Regions from separate parts of the Pantoea sp. SYBGC1 genome, predicted to be linked through region 1. Evidence: predicted binding sites of a transcription regulator. Region 1 holds the regulator's gene; each other region holds the start of a gene.

Region 1 (4,904 bases):
GTAACTCCCGGGCAATACGAAACCACGCATTCTCTTCGGGAGTGACTGCTTCTGCACATGATGAACTCATAGCTTCTCCATCACCTTGTAAATAGGACCCGGGAAACAGAAGGATCTGCATCAGGTCTGTGAAAGAACGCAGGGTGGTGCCGTGCGCAGCTAAACCACATTAACAGAGGTATGAATAGTCCGGACTCACGCAATGCGCAGCGGCCTGGCCGCACGCAGAGGCTGTCCCGGTAAGACCGGGAGCGCTGTTCTTGTTATGAATATCAGAAGAGACAGCGACCTGCCGCGGGACGGCGGGCAGATCGCTCTCTGGCAAAATAGCACCAGACCGGCTTATGCGTTGTCTTCGCAGGGATGGGCGATATCGGCTGATTTTGCTGTTGCGCGCTGCCAGGCGAAGCCCATCCAGGCGAGCACCACCGTACTTACCATTACCAGCGTAGTGTGATAAAGCGCCTGCTGCAAACCAGCCGAGACAATCAGGCTGGCAAGGAAGCATAAGCCAAGCTGCAGCAGATTCTGTAAACCGGCTGCTTTACCGCTGGCGTGCGGGAACGGCGCCAGCGCGCTGGCAACCACAATCGGGTAGATAGCGCCGTTTGCCAGCGCCATCCCGCAAAAAGGCAGCAGCAGGGCAAAGAGCGACGGCGCGGGAAGCAGCGCAACGGCAAAGAGGCTCAGAATGCTCAGGCTGTAAATCAGCAGCAGCCACGGCAGCAGCTGCGCGCCCTGAAAGCGATTAAGCAGCGCACGACAGCCAAAACCGCCAATCAGGAAAGCCATCGTCTGCGGCACATAGCTGAGCCCGATATCGGCCGGGGTTAAGCCTGCGGCCGCCAGAATAAAGGGGGAGCCCGTCAGCCAGGCAAAGAAGCTGGCAGAGCAGGCGGAGTAAATCAGCACATTGCCACTGTAGGCGCGGGTAGCGAGCAGCGTCAGCCAGCCAGGCTGATCGCCGCGCGCCGCCTGAGAGATACGCGGCGAACGAAGTCTGAGGGTACCTGCCAGCAGCACCAGCGTAATCAGCGTCAGCACCAGGAAAATAGTGCGCCAGTGAAAATGACTCATCAGCCAGGCACCCAGCAGCGGAGCCAGAGCAGGAGAGAGCGCCACCAGCGGCATAATAGTGGCAAACACTTTATTGGCCTGCGCTTTAGGGTAGCGATCGATAACCAGCGCCTGCCAGCTCACGGCGGCGGCACAGACGCCCACAGCCTGAATAAAGCGCAGTGCCAGCATCAGCCAGACGTTGTCGGCCCACAGCATGGCCAGACAGCTCAGGGCAAATATTGAGAGGCCCGCCAGTAAAACCGGTTTGCGGCCAATTCGGTCAGAGAGGAGTCCCCAGCCCACCTGCGCACAGGCAAAGCCCGCCAGAAACAGGCTCAGGCTGGCGCTGATAACACCCGGAGCGGTGGCAAAATCACGCTGCATATCGCTGAATGCGGGCAGATACATATCCGTGGCGAGAAAGCCGAGCATGCTCAGCAGCGCCAGATAGGGCAGAAATCCTTTAGATGACATCACTATTTTTCTCATTCGGCAGGGAAACGCGGAGGAGTGTAAAAGGGTGCAGTCAGCTTTGTGAAACGCTAATATTTGCAGAGTGCTGTTAAATTTTTTGAAGGCAAAAATATGTGGTCTGAATATGCGCTTGAGGTGGCGGACGCCGTCGCCCGCACCGGCAGTTTCAGCGCGGCAGCGCAGGAGCTGCACCGCGTGCCTTCTGCTATCAGCTATACCATCAGGCAGCTGGAGAGCTGGCTGGCCGTGGAGCTGTTTGAACGCCAGCATCGGGAAGTGGTTCTGACGCCAGCCGGCGAGCATTTTGTGCGTGAAGGCCGCTCTGTTATCAAAAAAATGCTGGCGACGCGACGGCAGTGTCAGCAGCTGGCCAACGGCTGGCGCGGCCAGCTCACTATTGCCGTTGATTGTATCGTCAAGCCGCAGCGCACGCGCCAGCTGGTGAAAGATTTCTATCGCCACTTTCCCGATATGGAGCTGATCATCAGCTATGAAGTGTTTAACGGCGTATGGGATGCGCTGGCTGATGGCCGGGTTGACGTAGCCATTGGTGCCACGCAGGCGATCCCGGTTGGCGGACGCTTTGCTTTTCAGGATATGGGCGCCCTTAACTGGCGCTGCGTGGTCAGTCCGGATCACCCACTGGCGCAGAGCGCGCATCCTGACGAAGAGGCGCTGCGCGCCTGGCCGTCGCTGGTGCTGGAAGATACGTCGCGCGCGCTACCGCGCCGTATGACGTGGACGCTGGATAATCAGCGCCGGCTGGTGGTGCCGGAGTGGGAAACCGGAATCGACTGCCTGCAGGCTGGCCTGTGCGTAGGGATGATCCCGGGACACCTGGCGCGGCCGCTACTGGATAGCGGCGCGCTGGTGGAGCTGATATTGCCGCAGCCTTTTCCGGAGAGTCCCTGCTGCGTCAGCTGGGCCGGGCAGCGGGCGTCGCCGGCGCTGGCCTGGCTGCTGGAATACCTGGGAGATGCTGAGACGCTAAATCATGAGTGGCTCAGCGAGCGCCGCGCTTAGCGGCGATAGTCGCGAAACGGACCATCCCCGACCGAGCGACGCTCAATCAGGCTGGGCTGAACTTCAATCGTTTGCGGCTCTTCGCGTTTACTGGTAATGCGGTCCAGCAGCATCTCCAGCGCTTTTTCACCCAGCTGAGCTTTGGGCTGATGCACTGTCGTCAGCGCCGGCGTAAAGTAGCGGGCGTTGCGCACATTGTCATAGCCGATCACCGAAATATCCTGCGGAACGCGCAGGCCCATCTCATCGGCGGCGCAGATCGCGCCCATTGCCATGATGTCGCCGCCGCAGAACACAGCGGTAGGACGCTGCTTCTGGCTCAGGATCTGCTGCATCGCCTGATAACCCGACTCAGGTTCAAAATCGCCCTGCACGATCCACTCCGCACGCACCGCGATCCCCGCCTCTTGCATCGCCTGCAGGAAGCCGGCGTGCCGTCCGCCGCCGGTATTGCGCTCCAGCTGGCCCGGGATAGCGCCAATATCGCGATGACCGCGCTCGATCAGGTAACGACCGGCCAGGTAGCCGCCCTGAAAGGCATTATCCTGCACGGTATCGGTAAAATCACCGCGGGAAGCGCCCCAGTCCATGACCACCATCGGAATATTGCGATTCTCTTCCAGCATCTGAAGCAGATCGTCCGGATACTCAGAGCACATCACCAGCAGGCCATCTACCCGCTTTTGCGCCATCATCGACAGATAGGCGCGCTGCTTTTGCAGGTCATTGTGCGCGTTGCCCAGAATCAGCGTGTAGCCCTGAGCGAAGCAGTGATTTTCAATTGCTTCGATGATTTCAGCAAAGTAGGGGGCTTCACTGGACGTTGCCAGCAACCCCAGTGTTTTAGTGTGATTAACCTTCAGGCTGCGCGCCACGGCGCTGGGAGAATAGTGCAGCGCTTTAATCGCCTCCCACACGGCATTACGCGTCTCTTCAGCGACAAAGCGCGTTTTATTGATGACGTGCGAAACCGTGGTCGTTGATACGCCAGCGCGTTTTGCCACATCTTTAATTGTTGCCATGAAAATGGACCTCTTAAACCTATCGCAACTTTATGATAAGTATAGTGTTAAACGTTTGCGTCTGCGCAGGGTTTTCTGCCTCATTCCAGCGTAAAAATGGCTGATTCAGGGCGAGTAATTAACCGCAACAGATAATGACAGCAGCGTGCGCAAAAGGTGTTGCGCAACGAAAGGCGGCGATTCTAGCAAGGCAAGGGGCATAAAACGAGATTTTTACCTGCGGTCAGATGAAAATATTTAGAGTCCGACAACTGGCGTGTAGTCAGGCCGGGACGCGCGCGGCATGTTGCGCAACTGCTAACGAATGGTTTTAGGCGTCATCATGCGGCGTGCGCCAACATAGTGCTTCTGCCAGTAATCTTCACCCAGCGCGCTGATCTGGATATCTTTGCCGGTACGCGGCGACTGAATAAATTTGCCGTTACCCAGATAAACGCCAACATGATCGGCTGTGCCGCGATTATTGATGCGGAAAAACACCAGATCGCCTTTCTCCAGCATTTCGCGCTTGATGGGAGCGGCATCGCGCAGATGATACATTTCATTGGCCGTGCGCGGCAGCTTGAAACGGACCAGATCTTTATAGGCGTACCAGACCAGGCCACTGCAGTCGAATCCGGTAAGCGGAGAGGTGCCACCCCACTGATAAGGTTTGCCCAGCTGGCCCATAAGTTTAGTCATGGCGGTTTCACGCGCCTTCTGATAGCGCAGGCGGTGGGATTTGCTGAGCCTGATACCGGTCAGCGCATCATTACTCTCTTCCGCTGCCGCTGTTTTCCGGCTGGTACGCTGATGACCATATTTTTTGCTGGCAGAGAGGGCGGGCGCTTTTTTACGGGCGGTACGGGAAGTCACAGGCGGTTCTGCGTGCAGGCTTTTTTTCGATTTAACTTTTTGTACGGGCGTGACGCGTGTTTTTTTAGCCGAGGTTTTAACCGGACGTCGTTTGCGGCGTTCATCGTCGCGCGCACTCTTTTTCTCCGCTTTCTGCAGGCTGGCGTTAACCGGCTTGTGCGGTGAAGCAGCGGCCACGTTAAAAAACAGCTGAGCAAAAGCCAGTATGAAAAGCGTAATCAGTAAACGCATAGTCCGGTTACAGGTTCGGCAGGCTGCAGAAGCAGACCGCGGCAATATTAGAAAATTCTGATCAGCGATCAGCGCCGGATTGATTCTAATCCACTTTTTTTACAAAAGGTAAGGTCTTTTTTATTAAATCCATCAACACAAGGGCTGTGCAGCAAAAATGAGCGGTTTCAGGCGGTTAACGCAGCATATTTATTGCTAATCGTGTATTAATACACACTTCGTCATACGCCCGTGGCGGCA
Region 2 (4,904 bases), on a different contig from region 1:
GCTTCGCCCAGCTGCCAGCAGCGGTCGATCACTTCCTGACAGCGGCGCTCCATTTCCGGGTTGTCGCGCTGCACTGAGGCAAAATCGAGGTCGGCATCGGACTGACCGGAGGCCATGGATGAGGCCGCACCGCCGCCGAGGCCGATATTCATCGCCGGCCCGCCCAGCACAATCAGTTTGGCGCCCACGACGATCTCGCCTTTCTGCACGTGATCCGCACGAATATTGCCAATACCGCCTGCCAGCATGATCGGCTTATGGTAGCCGCGCAGTTCAACGCCGTTGTGGCTGTTAACCTGCTCTTCATAGGTGCGGAAATAACCGTTCAGCGCCGGACGGCCAAATTCATTGTTAAACGCTGCGCCGCCCAGCGGGCCTTCGGTCATGATATCCAGTGCGGTAACAATACGCTCCGGCTTGCCGAAATCCTCTTCCCACGGCTGCTCAAAGCCCGGGATGCGCAGATTGGAAACGGAAAAGCCGGTCAGACCCGCTTTCGGTTTGGCGCCACGCCCGGTTGCGCCTTCATCGCGGATTTCACCACCTGAACCGGTGGCGGCACCCGGCCAGGGAGAGATAGCGGTTGGATGGTTATGCGTCTCTACCTTCATCAGAATATGCGCGGCTTCCTGATGAAAAGCGTACTCGCCCTGCTGCGCATCAGCGTAGAAGCGGCCAACTTCCGAGCCTTCCATCACGGCAGCGTTATCTTTATAGGCTGACAGTACGTGATCGGGATGCTGCTCAAACGTATTTTTGATCATCTTAAACAGCGATTTGGGCTGTTTTTCGCCATCGATGATCCAGTCAGCGTTGAAAATTTTGTGGCGACAGTGCTCTGAGTTCGCCTGCGCAAACATATAGAGTTCAATGTCGTTGGGGTTGCGACCCAGACGGGTAAAGGCATCCAGCAGGTAGTCTATTTCGTCATCCGCCAGCGCCAGGCCCAGCGTGCTATTCGCCTGCTCCAGCGCCTGACGTCCGGTTCCCAGCACGTCAACGCTCTGCAGCGGCTGCGGCGCGTGATGAGCAAACAGCTGCTCTGCCGCCTGCAGATCGCTGAATACGCACTCCATCATGCGATCGTGCAGCAGGCCAGCCAGCTGCTGCCACTGCGTTTCTGTCAGCTGCGGCGCCTGAACATAGAACGCCAGGCCGCGCTCCAGGCGCTTAACCTGCGGCAGATCGCAGTTGTGAGCAATGTCCGTGGCTTTCGATGACCAGGGAGAGATAGTGCCGGGACGCGGCGTAACCAGCAGCAGACGCCCTTGAGGCGCATGTTCAGCGAGAGAAGGGCCATATTTCAGCAGACGCTGCAGGCGGGCGTGTTCATCCGCGCTGAGCGGTGCGGCAACATCAGCAAAATGGACATACTCGGCGTAAATATCACTCACCGGCAGATGAGCGTTCTGAAAGCGGGTCAGCAGTTTGTTTACACGAAATGCTGACAGAGCGGGCGAACCACGCAGAATTTCCATCATTAAAGATCTCTCGTCTTCGAAGCGCCGGGCGACGCTTCATTGGGCGCAACAGGGAAAACGGGCGGTATTATAGAGAAAGCGCGCGGGTAACGAAACCGTTTGCGCAGAAAAACTGCCATACGGGATTTGCCTGAATTTTGCGCAAAACTTGCTATATGAGTTGCCCTGTTTCGCTTTGTTGCGCAAAATGCCCCTCGCTCTGGGAGTAAAAAACAATACCAATACTGCCTTTAAAGGACAGAGGCCTGTGAGCCATTAAGAGACAACTATTTGAAACGCCTAAAATTAAATTATCTGTTTATCGGTCTGATCACCGTGCTGCTGGCGCTGGCGCTGTGGCCGGCAATCCCCTGGTACGGGGGCGATCGGGACGCGCTGACAGCGATCAAATCACGCGGTGTGTTGCGCATCAGCACCGTTAATTCGCCACTGACCTATTACACCGTCAATCAGGCACCGGCTGGCATGGATTACGAGCTGGCAAAGCGCTTTGCAGACTACCTCGGCGTCAGGCTGGAAGTCACTGTGCGACCCAGCCTGGGCGATCTGTTTGACGACCTTGATGACGGAAAAGCCGATCTGCTCGCCGCCGGGCTTATCTATAACAGCGAGCGTCTGGCGCACTATCAGGCCGGCCCCAGCTACTATTCGGTGTCGCAGCAGCTGGTTTACCGTATCGATAAACCGCGTCCGCGCACGCTGGGCGATCTGAAAGGCCGTCTGGTGGTGCAGTCCGGCTCAGCCTATCTCTCTACGCTGCGGGCAGAAAAAGCCAACAGCTATCCCGATCTCGACTGGGCCATCGCCACCGATCAGGGACAGAAAGCGCTGCTGGAGGCGGTGGCTGACGGCAAGCTCGACTACACGGTAGGCGACTCGGTAACCGTGGGCCTGCTGCAGCGTATTCATCCGCAGCTGGCGGTAGCCTTTGATATTACCGATGAAGAGCCGGTGACCTGGTATCTGCCGCGCAATGCTGACAGCAGCCTTAACGCGGCCATGCTCGATTTCTACAGCCAGATGGGTGAAGAAGGCACCATGGCGCGGCTGGAGGAGAAGTATCTCGGTCACGTTGGCACGTTTGATTATGTTGATACCCGCACCTTCCTGCGCGCGATTGACAATACGCTGCCGGATATCAAACCGCTGTTTGAGAAATATGCGGCGAGCATGGACTGGCGCCTGCTGGCGGCGATCTCCTATCAGGAGTCGCACTGGAATCCGCAGGCGACCTCGCCCACCGGCGTGCGCGGCATGATGATGCTGACGCGCAACACGGCGGATAGTCTCAACGTTGATGACCGGCTCGATCCGGAGCAGAGCATTCGCGGCGGCAGTGAGTATCTGCAGCGCATGATGGATAAAGTGCCGGCGAGCGTGCCTGATGACGAGCGCATCTGGTTTGCGCTGGCAGCCTACAATATGGGATATGCGCACATGCTCGACGTGCGCCGGCTGACGGCAAAACAGGGCGGTAACCCTGACAGCTGGGCGGATGTGAAGCTGCGTCTGCCGATGCTCAGCCAGAAGCGCTACTACGCGCAAACCACTTATGGCTATGCGCGCGGGCATGAAGCGTATAACTACGTGGAGAATATCCGCAAATATCAGCTAAGCCTGGTGGGCTATCTGCAGGAGCAGGAGCGCCGCCTGGCGCAGCGTTCGGCGCTGGAAGCGGAGCTGGGCGCCGGTTATCCGGCGGTTGAGCCTAAAATTGCCATGAACTAATTTGCGCGCTGTGCCTGACGCAGCGCGCGCTTCTGCTCGCGCCGCATACGAAAAAAGTCGCTCAGCATGCCGGCGCACTCCTCCGCCAGCACGCCGCAGGCAATCTCAATCTGATGGTTCATCCCCGGGTGCCCCAGTACATCCAGCAGCGAACCGGCCGCGCCGGTTTTTACATCTTTTGCGCCGTAGACCAGGCGCGTAATGCGGCTGTGGACCATGGCGCCGGCGCACATGACGCACGGCTCCAGCGTGACATAGAGCGTGGTATCCAGCAGGCGATAGTTATCCAGCACTTTGCCGCCCTGGCGCAGCGCCATGATCTCCGCGTGTGCCGTGGGATCGCACTGGCCAATCGGCCGGTTCCAGCCCTCGCCTATGACCTTGTCTCCCTGCACCAGCACGGCTCCGACCGGCACCTCACCCTGCTCCCGGGCACGCTGCGCCAGCTGCAGCGCATAACGCATCCAGTATTCATCAGTTTGTGGCTTCACCGGGTAACTCCTGCAGAATCAAAAGGCGGCGCATTATAGACAAAAACGCCGCGCGATTCACTCCAGCTGCTGCAGTTCACCGCGCGGCGTAACGCGCCAGCGATGCTGGCAGAAAAACAGCAGCGGGTTATCCTGCTTGCTGTCGCTATAGCCGCTGTAGAGCTGCAGCGGCGTGCCAATCTGTTCTTCCAGCTGCGCCACCTTTTCGTGGCCCAGGCAGCGCATCGCCAGCACGCGTCCGCCGCGTCCTGGCCGCATCTGACTGGCAATCAGCTTCACACGCGGCAGAAAAGCGGAATCAAAATAGACCTGCTCCACCAGCGACTGCGGTGAGCCGGTAATCAGCCACACGTCTGCATCGCTGCTCTGCAGGTAATCGGTCAGGCGCTGCTGCACTACCGGAAACGCCACTACCCGCTCGCGGAACCACTGCGCAAACTCCGCTTCACGCGCGCGCAGGCGCGTTTCACTGTGTCCGAACGTGATCGCCCAGAGTAGCAGACTCATTGGCCAGCGCGCTGCCCGGCCTTTAATCAGCAGCCCGAGGCCAATAACCGGCAGCAGCGGCACCACCAGCAGCAGATTCAGCGGCTGCCGGCGCAGTAAAAAGCGCATAAAGGTGCCAAACATATCCTGCTGATGCAGCGTGCCGTCCAGGTCGAAAAATACGACGCGACGTTGCGAGTCCTGTGTCAAACCCCTCTCCTTTTTTAAATCAGTTGCTGCTCTAAAGTGTAGCCAGCAACCGCGCTTAGCGAAGCTGTGATTTTTAATTCCGCTAGCTACAAAGCCCACTGAATAGTTTATTCTTGGTAGCACGGAGTATTGACTATTGCTGCGCATGCTGCGGAGACGTTACCCGCGCCATGCTATAAAACCGGGAGTAAGGATCGAACATGAGTTCACTGCTGCGAATCCGCCAGCTCTATCCCCGGCTGGCGCTGAATGAGCGCCGGCTGGCCGATTTTTTACTGTCACAGCCCGATCGGGCGCGCCATCTCAGCTCGCAGAAGCTGGCTGAAGAGGCGGGCGTCAGCCAGTCGAGCGTGGTGAAATTTGCGCAGAAGCTGGGTTATAAAGGATTTCCCGCGCTGAAGCTGGCGCTGAGTGAATCGCTGGCGGATCGCGATGCGATCACCGTGCATAACCATATCCTCAGTGACGATCCGCTGAAGATCGTGGGAGAGAAGCTGCTGACGGAGAA
Region 3 (4,904 bases), on a different contig from region 1:
CCGTCCGCACGCGAACGCGGCAACTGATACTGAATACAACCTCCACAGGACGAATATAATGGTCACTTTCCAGACGAACCATGGCGATATCGTAATCAAAACCTTTGATGATAAAGCGCCGGCCACCGTACAGAACTTCCTGGACTACTGCCGTGAAGGTTTTTATGACAACACTATTTTCCACCGTGTCATCAATGGCTTTATGGTTCAGGGCGGCGGTTTCGAACCGGGCATGAAGCAGAAAGCCACCAAAGCTGAAATCCGCAACGAAGCGAACAACGGCCTGAAAAACACCAAAGGCACGCTGGCGATGGCGCGCACTCAGGCTCCGCACTCGGCAACCGCACAGTTCTTTATCAACGTTGCTGACAACGACTTCCTGAACTTCCGCGACGAAAGCCTGCAGGGCTGGGGTTACTGCGTGTTTGCTGAAGTGGTTGAAGGTATGGATGTCGTCGAAAAAATCAAAGCGGTGAAAACCGGCCGCAGCGGTATGCATCAGGACGTGCCGACCGAAGACGTTGTCATCCAGAAAGTGACCGTCAGCGAGTAATGTCGCGCACGCTGTTTATCGCAGATCTCCATCTGTGTCAGGAAGAACCGGCAATTACTGCCGGTTTTCTGCATTTTTTGCAGGGTGAAGCGCGGCAGTGCGAGGCGCTTTACATCCTGGGCGATCTGTTTGAAGCCTGGATTGGCGATGACGATCCTAATCCGCTGCATCAGCAGATCGCCGCCGCCCTGCGCGCCCTGTCGGTGCCGGTCTATTTTATTCACGGCAACCGCGATTTCCTGCTGGGCAAGCGCTTTGCCCGCGCCAGCGGCATGACGCTATTGCCAGAGGAGCAGGTGCTGGAGCTGTATGGTCAGCGCGTGCTGATTATGCACGGCGACACGCTCTGCACGGATGATGCTGGCTATCAGCGTTTTCGCGCAAAGGTCCACCAGCGCTGGCTGCAGCGGCTGTTTCTGGCGCTGCCACTGCGTCTGCGGTTGCGCATTGCGGCCAGAATGCGCGCCGGCAGCCAGCAGGCGAACCAGCATAAATCGTTGGCCATTATGGATGTGAACCCGCAGGCGGTGACAGCAGCCATGCAGCGCCAGCAGGCTCCGCTGCTGATCCACGGCCATACGCACCGGCCGGAAATCCACACGCTCTCTCTGAATGGCCTTCCCGCGCAGCGCGCTGTTCTTGGGGCATGGCACGACGCAGGCTCGATGATCCAGCTGGACGCCAGCGGCGTAAAACTGATCGCCTTCCCCTTCTAATTTCGCGGGTGCAATTGCCCGTTTTCTGGCCGCGCAACCGTTTTCCTTGCTGCTATCTCATGCTATCCTCTGTGCCCTTCTTACCTGCCTCACCGGCCAGGTTCGTTTGTCTATTCACAGGAGTTGACCGCATGTCATCCACTGCCGCCCCGGCCCGTATCGCTATCGTCATGGGTTCCAGAAGTGACTGGGCTACCATGCAGTTCGCCGAGGAAATTCTCAACAGCCTGGACGTTCCCTTTCACGTAGAGGTGGTTTCTGCCCACCGCACCCCGGACAAGCTGTTCAGTTTTGCTGAAGGCGCCGCTGCGCATGGCTACCAGGTGATTATTGCGGGCGCCGGCGGTGCTGCGCATCTGCCCGGCATGATCGCAGCAAAAACGCTGGTGCCGGTGCTGGGCGTACCGGTGCAGAGCGCTGCGCTGAGCGGTGTTGACAGCCTCTACTCGATTGTACAGATGCCGCGCGGCATTCCGGTGGGTACGCTGGCCATTGGCAAAGCGGGCGCAGCCAACGCGGCGCTGCTGGCCGCGCAGATTCTGGCCACCCACGATGCGGCACTGGCGTCGCGTCTCACTGCGTGGCGCCAGGCGCAGACCGATGAGGTGCTGGAGAATCCGGATCCGCGGGGTGAGGCATGAAGCCGGTATGCGTACTGGGTAACGGTCAGCTGGGCCGTATGCTGCGCCAGGCGGCTGAGCCGCTGGGCATTGCGGTCTATCCGGTGGGACTGGATGCGGAGCCCGCCTCGCTGCCCATTGCAGAGAGCGTGATCACCGCCGAAATTGAACGCTGGCCGGAAACCGCCCTGACGCGCGAGCTCGCCCGCCACACCGCCTTTGTGAACCGCGATATCTTCCCGCGCCTTGCCGATCGTCTGACGCAGAAGCAGCTGCTGGATGAGCTTGATCTGGCTACCGCACCCTGGCAGCTGCTGGCCGCACCTGATGAGTGGCCGGCGGTATTTGAGAAGCTGGGCGAACTGGCAATTGTTAAACGCCGCACCGGCGGTTATGACGGTCGTGGCCAGTGGCGGCTGCGGGCGGATGAAACAGAGACGTTACCCGCTGAGTGCTATGGCGAGTGCATTGTGGAACAGGGCATTAATTTTAGCGGTGAGGTTTCGCTGGTAGGCGCACGCGGTCAGGATGGCAGCATGGTGTTCTACCCGCTGACACATAACCTGCACGAAGAGGGCATTCTGCGCACCAGCGTGGCGTTCCCGCAGGCGGATAGTGCACAGCAGCAGCAGGCGGAAACCATGCTGCGCGCCATTATGCAGGCGCTGGATTACGTGGGCGTCATGGCGATGGAGTGCTTTATCACGCCGCAGGGACTGCTGATCAATGAGCTGGCACCGCGCGTGCACAACAGCGGTCATTGGACGCAGAACGGCGCGTCCATCAGCCAGTTTGAGCTGCATCTGCGCGCCATCCTTGGGCTGCCGCTGCCGCAGCCGGCGGTGTTCGCTCCCTCGGTGATGGTGAACCTGATCGGCAGCGACGTAAACCACGCCTGGCTGGCGCAGCCGCTGGTGCATCTGCACTGGTATGGCAAAGAGGTCCGGCCTGGCCGCAAGGTGGGACACCTGAATCTCACTGACAGTGAGCCGTCACGTCTTGCCGCCGCCCTGCACGCGCTGCAGCCGCTGCTGCCGCCGGAATACGCTTCGGGCCTCGCCTGGGCGCAGGCGAAGCTCTGAGTTGCTGACGGGATCCCTCAGACAGAGGGATCCTGATTACGCCGCGTCAAAGCGCCGGAACAGCGCTTTGCCCTTCAGCAGTCGCACGCCCAGCCAGCCGCCGCACAGCGACAGCAGAAGCGCTCCGCACAGCGGTAGCGCAAACCACAGCGTCCAGTCGGGCTGCCAGGGAAAATCGAAAATTTTACGCTGCAGTTCCCACAGCGCGGCTTCTGCCCCCAGCGCAGCCGCTATTCCGGAAACCACGCCGAGCAGAGCAAACTCACACCACAGCGTGCCGCGCAGCAGACGTTTGCTCGCGCCCAGCGTGCGATACACCACCAGCTCCTGACGACGCTGGCGCATGCCGATCTGGATCTGCGCCAGCAGCAGCAGCACGCCGCACAGCGTCACCAGCACCACCATGATTTCCAGCGCCTGGCTCACCTGCGCCAGCACCTGGCCAATCTGTTTCATGATGCTGCCAATATCGAGCAGGCTCAGCGTCGGGAACGTCCGGTTCAGCTGCGCCAGCAGCGCCGGGTTGTTCGCCATGCGGAAGCTGGTCAGCCATGTCTGCGGCTGCTGCTCCAGCGCGCCGGGCGGGAAGATAAAAAAGAAGTTAGGCCGCAGGCTCTCCCAGTCCACCTTACGCAGACTGCTGATGCGCGCGCTGAACGTCTGCGTATCGCCGCTAAAGGTCAGCTCATCCCCCGGCTTAACGCCCAGCCGCTGCGCCAGTTCGGCTTCAATCGAAACCTCCCCTGGCCGCGGGGGCCAGCTGCCGGCAAGCAGCGGGTTGTGATCCGGCCGCTGCGCCTGCCAGGTCAGATTGAGCTCGCGGTTCAGCGCATTATCCTGCCGCGGATCGGCCGCTTTGCCGTTCAGCTCAACCAGACGCGCGCGCACGACGGGATAAAAGGTTTCCGGTTTGATCTGATGCTGCTGCAAAAAGTCACGCACCTGCGGCACCTGCGCCTGCGTAATATTCAGCAGAAAATAGTTTGGGGCATCCGGCGGCAGCTGCTGCTGCCAGCGATCGAGCAGATCGCCGCGCATAACCAGCAGCAGCGCCAGCAGCATAAAAGAGAGCGAGAACGCGGCGAGCTGGCTCAGCGTCATTGCCGGCTGTCGCAGCAGACGGTTAATGGCCAGCCGCAGCGCCAGGTTACGCACAACCAGCCGGCGCAGCAGCAGCAGCGTACCCCAGCCTAGCACGGCGAGCAGCAGCGCCAGCAGTACGACGCCGGTGAGCAGCGCCCAGAGCATTTTGCTGCCCCCCAGCAGCAGCGCCAGCAGCAGCACCACCACCAGCGCCATCACCGGCAGATAGAGGCGCAGCGGCCAGACGCGCGCCACCGCATCGCGCCGCAGTACGCGCAGCGGCTGGGTCGCCATCAGCAGACGATAAGGACGCAGCCCCACCAGCAGGGAGATAATAAACATAGTGCCGAGCGCCCAGAGCCATGGCCAGAGGCTGGCGGCAGGCAGCGAGGCGGGCAGCACCGGCTTCAGCAGGGTAAGCAGCAGTAGTTCGATCCCCTGCCCCAGCGCGCTGCCGGTCACGCCCGCTAGCAGCAGCACCGCCAGCCACTGGCCGATAATCAGCCGCTGCAGCGCACGTCGCGTGGCCCCCAGCGTTTTCAGCACCGCCACCAGATCGTAACGGCTGCGGCAGTAGTGGCTCATGGCTACCGCCACGGCCGCGATGGCCAGCAGCAGCGTCAGTAATGCCGACAGCAGCAGAAACTGCTGCGCGCGCTGCATGGAACGGCCCAGCGCATCCTCTGAATTTTCGGTGCTTATCCAGCGTTCGCCCGCTTTAAGGCGCGGCTCGATCCAGCGATCGTAGCGTGCCAGCGGTGCGGCGTCGCCGGAAAACTTATAGCGCCAGCTCAGGCGGCTGCCGGGCTGAACGGCGCCGGTTTTTTCAACGTCCGCCAGGTTCATTAAT
Region 4 (4,904 bases), 180 kb from region 1:
ATCTGTGCGCTGCCGGAGCGTCTCCGCCAGACGGAAAAATTGCTGTTGCAGCGATGCATCGTGCTGCTGGTTCTGCGCTTCCTGCGTCAGGTTATGAGCAAGCAGCTGGACTGCGGGCGCATCGAGTGAAAGCGTCAGGCTGGTAAAGGCAGTTTCCAGGACGGTTAAACGGCGCTGCTGCTCGGCAATGAGCGCCAGCAGTTCACCAAAGGTCATCGCCTCTTCGGGTTTATCTGTGATCATCTGTCAAACACCTCCTGTAAGCATGGCGAGGCAAGAATAGGGGATCGATAAACCTGAGTCTAGATGGCGGCTGTTTTTCTGGCGAGGGGAAATGAAACAAAAAAAGCCGGGGCGAAACCCGGCAAAAACGGCACATTGGCGGTTAATCGTGAGTAAACCAGTCGTCGGCACTTTCCCAGGTTTCCTGCAGGAGATCGGTAATACGATCGCGTGAAGTTTTACAGCCGCCGGTCACGCTGAGCTGATTGCCGGTGGCATAGCGCACATTGACGTGGTGCTCGCCTTCAGGAAAATCGTGCGCAATACGACGGGAAAGCTCCGCGCTAAGCGCATCGAGTGCACCTGCGGGCAGCGGGCGATTTTTCGCTACGGTAATATCAATACGCATAGACGCCTCCGGTTTAATATACTGGTTATTTGTACAGTATCTTAATGCCGAAGGCAAGCAGTTATCGTTTATTCTTTGATGCGCCAGTTCAGCGTCTCGCCGGCAAGAAATGGCACCAGCGTATCGTCGCCTGCGGTGACGCTTTCAGCCACCTGCCAGGGTTCACGGACCAGCGTCAGCGTTCCTTCGTTAAGCGGCAGGCCGTAAAAATTCGGGCCGTTTTCTGAGCAGAACGCTTCAAAGTGCTGCAGGGCGTTAAGCTCTTCAAACACGGTAAGGTAGGCAGGCAGAGAGGTCGGGGCGTTGAAGACGCCCGCACAGCCGCAGCCTGCTTCTTTGGCATGCCGCAGGTGGGGCGCAGTATCGGTACCAAGAAAAACGCGTGGATGGCCGCTGGCCACCAGCTGACGCAGCGCCTGCTGATGTGTGTTGCGCTTCAGAACAGGCAGGCAATAAAGATGAGGACGGATCCCGCCCACCAGCATATGGTTACGGTTAAACATCAAATGCTGCGGCGTAATGGTTGCACCCAGCAGTGCGTTGCCGTCAGCCACATAGTCAGCTGCCTCTTTTGTGGTGATGTGCTCCATGACCACTTTCAGGCCGGGAAACTGCTGGCGCAGCGGATGCAGTACGGTCTCAATAAAGCGCGCTTCGCGATCAAAAATATCGATGTGGGCATCAGTGACTTCACCGTGCACCAGCATCGGCATACCAATTTGCTGCATGCGATCCAGCACCGCAGCAATCGACGCCGTGTTCGTTACGCCGTGACTTGAATTAGTGGTAGCGTGCGCCGGATAGAGCTTGGCAGCAGTGAATAGGCCCGTACGAAATCCCGCTTCAATCTCATCGGGTTCAAGTGAATCGGTCAGATAGCAGGTCATCAGCGGTGTAAAGCTGTGCGCAGCGGGCAGGGCGGCAAGAATGCGCGCGCGATACTCGCGGGCCGCTGCCACGCTGGTGACCGGCGGCACCAGATTTGGCATGACAATCGCCCGGCCATTCACGGCGCTGGTATAGGGCAGTACGCTTTCAAGCATCACGCCGTCGCGCAGGTGGATATGCCAGTCATCAGGGCGGCGAATGGTGATGTGCTGAGGTTGAGAAGTCATGGTCAGGCTCCGGCTTAAGTGAAAACAGAATGGCGCATTCAGGCCGGGGCGATATCTTAAGCGGGCAGGCAACCGTTTGCACGGCTTTTTATCACCGGAAAGTGATGACCCGTGCGGCCAGAAAAACGCTGGCCGCACGGGACGGTGTCAGTCGGTGAAAGGGATCACCAGCTGACCCGGTTTGACTTCCAGTCCTTTTGCCAGTTTTTTCGCCAGCGCTTCGCCTTTACTGCGGTCAGCGCTCAGCAGATAGGCTGGCCGTTCATTGAAATAGTGCTGCAGGGACTGATTGAGATAGGGGGTCAGCGTTTTCACAATCGACGCCATTTTTTCTGGCTCCACCTGCGCATCAACAATCGACAGGTTGTGCAGGTAGATGGCGCCTTCCTGCGCGTTATAAACCGGCTGCGCCTTCATTTTCAGCAGCATTTCAGCCTGCTGCGGGCCAAACAGTGAGGTGACATCAATTTGCGCTTTACCGGAGAGGGTGACGCGGTCAGGTTCTTCACGTCCGATTTCGCTGCTGAGATCGCTGAGCACGATATGCGCATTAATAAGGCCGGATACGCCGATCTCTTTTTCAAAATTGTTGCGCTTTTGCAGCGCCTGATTCACTTCCTGTTCCGTGATGGTGTATTGCGTCAGCTGATTGCAGCCGCTGAGCAGCAGCATGCCGAACAGCGCCGCGATCCCATAAAATTTCTTTTTCATTGCATCCTCGTTCCGGTGTGGCAAACAGCGCTAAGCCTGCCTGAATCGGCGCGAGGTGTCATCAGATAAGATGAGAAACCCGCGAACGGGTTCCTCCCGGTTTAACATTCAGGCGGCGATAGAAGAGAGCAGATTAACCTGCGTCTGTTTCGCCATGTTATCGCGGTAATCAGTGACGCGGCTTGGCCAGTCGATACCGGACACCAGCGTCAGCGAGCGCAGCAGCGGGAAGAGGTTGATATCATCCTCTGACAGCTCGCCGTTAACGGCGTTAGGCTTCACAATCAGGCGATCCAGCTGGCGCAGATCGTCACTGATCTTCTTGATCAGGCCAGGCGCGTGTTTACGCAGCTCGTCGAAATCACCGAGGCTCGCCTCTTTTTTATCGTGAAAATAGCGTCGCGCTTCCGGGGTGGCAAATTCAGCAAAAGCAGCATCGGCGATACGCGGAATTAAAAGCTTATTAATATAGCCGTTGACGTGGCGCAGCCAGTCGGCGATAGCGGGATTGGTTCTGCCGGTCAGCAGCGGTTCGCCATCCTGTTTGTCTACCCAATGCACAATATCCATGCTCTCCGGCATGGCGCTGCCATCCGCTTTTTGCAATACCGGCGCCATTTTCTGGCCGATTAATTTTACCGGTGTCGCCTCGTCATCATTGAGCATAACCACCAGTTCTACCGGCAGATTCTTTAAGCCAAAAATCATGCGCGCTTTGACGCAGAAGGGGCAGTGATCGTAGATGTAAAGTTTCATCCCGTTTCTCCTGTGGTTTTCCGGGTGAGGGATTCACCCTTTTTCCGATCCTGCCGGAAGTATGGAAGAGAACCGTGGAAGGGGCAAACCCTGCCCCTGTTCAGCAACGTTGTGTCGCAGCCTGCGGGGCGGTTATAGTGAAGAAAACGCCAGCGGCGTTTCACTCTCTTTCGCTAAGGATTTCAGGAGATTTGATGTTTGGCTATCGCTCTGCAGGCCCGCGCGTGCGGCTTACGACCGATCGTCTGGTGGTGCGTCTGGTGCATGAACGCGACGCCTGGCGGCTGGCAGACTATTACGCGGAAAACCGCGCGTTCCTCAAGCCGTGGGAGCCGGTGCGCGATGACAGCCACTGTTATCCCTCCGGCTGGCAGGCGCGGCTCGGCCTGATTGGCGATCTGCATAAGCAGGGCTCCGCTTTCTACTTTGTGCTGATGGACCCCGACGAGCGTGAGATCCGCGGCGTGGCAAATTTCAGCAATGTTCTGCGTGGCTCCTTTCACGCCTGCTATCTCGGCTATTCGCTGGGCGAAAAGTGGCAGGGGCAGGGCATGATGTTTGAAGCGCTGCAATCGGCAATTCGCTATATGCAGCGACAGCAGCGCATGCACCGCATTATGGCTAACTATATGCCGCACAATCAGCGCAGCGGCGATCTGCTGGCACGGCTCGGCTTCGAGCAGGAAGGCTATGCAAAAAACTATCTGCTCATTGATGGCCGCTGGCAGGATCACGTACTGACGGCGCTGACCTGGCATGCGTGGACGCCGGACAAGCGCACTCAATTTTAAAAGGAAACGGATCCATGAAAATCGCGCTCTCTTCCCAGGCGCTACGCGTGCTGGGTGCGCTGCTGGAAAAGCAGATCGCTACGCCTGAATATTACCCTCTGTCGCTGAACGGCGTGGTAGCCGCCTGTAATCAGAAATCGAACCGTGAACCGGTTATGACGCTCAGCGAAGAGGAGGTGCAGGCGCAGCTGGATGAGCTGGTTAAAAAACACCTGGTCACCGCTACCAGCGGTGCCAGCCAGCGGGTCAGCAAATATGCGCAGCGCTTCTGTAACTCTGCGTTTGGTCAGCTGCAGCTCAGCGCCGCTGAAGTCGCCGTGATGACCCTGCTGCTGCTGCGCGGGGCGCAAACGCCAGGCGAGCTGCGTACCCGCAGCGGCAGGCTGTATGAATTCAGCGATGTCAGTGAGGCCGAGCAGACGCTGGAGGGGCTGATGAGCCGGCAGGAGGGACCGCTGGTGGCAAGAATGGCGCGTGAGCCGGGCCGCCGCGAATGTCGCTACCGGCACCTGCTGGCCGCAGAGGAGACGGCCTGCTCGCCGTCTCCCGCCGCTGGTGAAGCGGAGCTCAGCTATCGGGTTGCCGCGCTGGAGCAGCAGGTGGCTGAACTGCAGATACAGCTGACTCAGCTGCTGGCACAGGAGCATTAAGATGACGCTGCGAATTGGTATTGCCGGTTTAGGCGGAATTGCACAGAAAGCCTGGCTGCCGGTGCTCTCGCAGGCAGAAGGCTGGCAGCTGGTGGGGGCATTTTCACCCAATCAGGTTAAGGCGGAGGCGGTATGCGCTCGTTATCGGATCGCCTGTTTTGACCGGCTTGACGCCCTGGCTGCCGCCTGCGACGCCGTGTTCGTGCACAGCAGCACCGCCTCGCATTTTGACGTGGTTCAGGCCCTGCTG

What was found. Region 1 encodes PurR, which represses purine synthesis genes. Its sites were predicted from a motif close to CANGCAAACGTTTGCNTG; they were not measured.
Region 2: purL (phosphoribosylformylglycinamidine synthase) is a predicted target of PurR. The motif match lies at 1,570-1,587, and genes of this name have one in related genera.
Region 3: purE (5-(carboxyamino)imidazole ribonucleotide mutase) is a predicted target of PurR. The motif match lies at 1,300-1,317, and genes of this name have one in related genera.
Region 4: pyrC (dihydroorotase) is a predicted target of PurR. The motif match lies at 1,812-1,829, and genes of this name have one in related genera.

What each region holds. Positions count from the first base shown of each region.
Region 1 covers NZ_JBXUNM010000001.1:342,085-346,988, forward strand. Annotated here, with positions in the region: gene cfa (cyclopropane fatty acyl phospholipid synthase) at 1-70, opposite strand, end outside; gene punC (purine nucleoside transporter PunC) at 343-1,536, opposite strand; gene punR (DNA-binding transcriptional activator PunR) at 1,645-2,556, shown strand; gene purR (HTH-type transcriptional repressor PurR) at 2,553-3,578, opposite strand; gene AC2CF9_RS01670 (C40 family peptidase) at 3,876-4,664, opposite strand.
Region 2 covers NZ_JBXUNM010000008.1:65,087-69,990, reverse strand. Annotated here, with positions in the region: gene purL (phosphoribosylformylglycinamidine synthase) at 1-1,481, opposite strand, end outside; gene mltF (membrane-bound lytic murein transglycosylase MltF) at 1,752-3,209, shown strand; gene tadA (tRNA adenosine(34) deaminase TadA) at 3,206-3,700, opposite strand; gene yfhb (phosphatidylglycerophosphatase C) at 3,758-4,396, opposite strand; gene AC2CF9_RS13830 (MurR/RpiR family transcriptional regulator) at 4,597-4,904, shown strand, end outside.
Region 3 covers NZ_JBXUNM010000003.1:225,877-230,780, forward strand. Annotated here, with positions in the region: gene ppiB (peptidylprolyl isomerase B) at 59-553, shown strand; gene AC2CF9_RS08350 (UDP-2,3-diacylglucosamine diphosphatase) at 553-1,269, shown strand; gene purE (5-(carboxyamino)imidazole ribonucleotide mutase) at 1,401-1,910, shown strand; gene purK (5-(carboxyamino)imidazole ribonucleotide synthase) at 1,907-2,971, shown strand; gene ybbP (putative ABC transporter permease subunit YbbP) at 3,008-4,904, opposite strand, start outside.
Region 4 covers NZ_JBXUNM010000001.1:164,733-169,636, forward strand. Annotated here, with positions in the region: gene AC2CF9_RS00755 (hypothetical protein) at 1-243, opposite strand, end outside; gene dinI (DNA damage-inducible protein I) at 386-631, opposite strand; gene pyrC (dihydroorotase) at 700-1,746, opposite strand; gene AC2CF9_RS00770 (lipoprotein) at 1,894-2,457, opposite strand; gene grxB (glutaredoxin 2) at 2,566-3,213, opposite strand; gene rimJ (ribosomal protein S5-alanine N-acetyltransferase) at 3,408-4,004, shown strand; gene AC2CF9_RS00785 (YceH family protein) at 4,019-4,654, shown strand; gene AC2CF9_RS00790 (Gfo/Idh/MocA family protein) at 4,656-4,904, shown strand, end outside.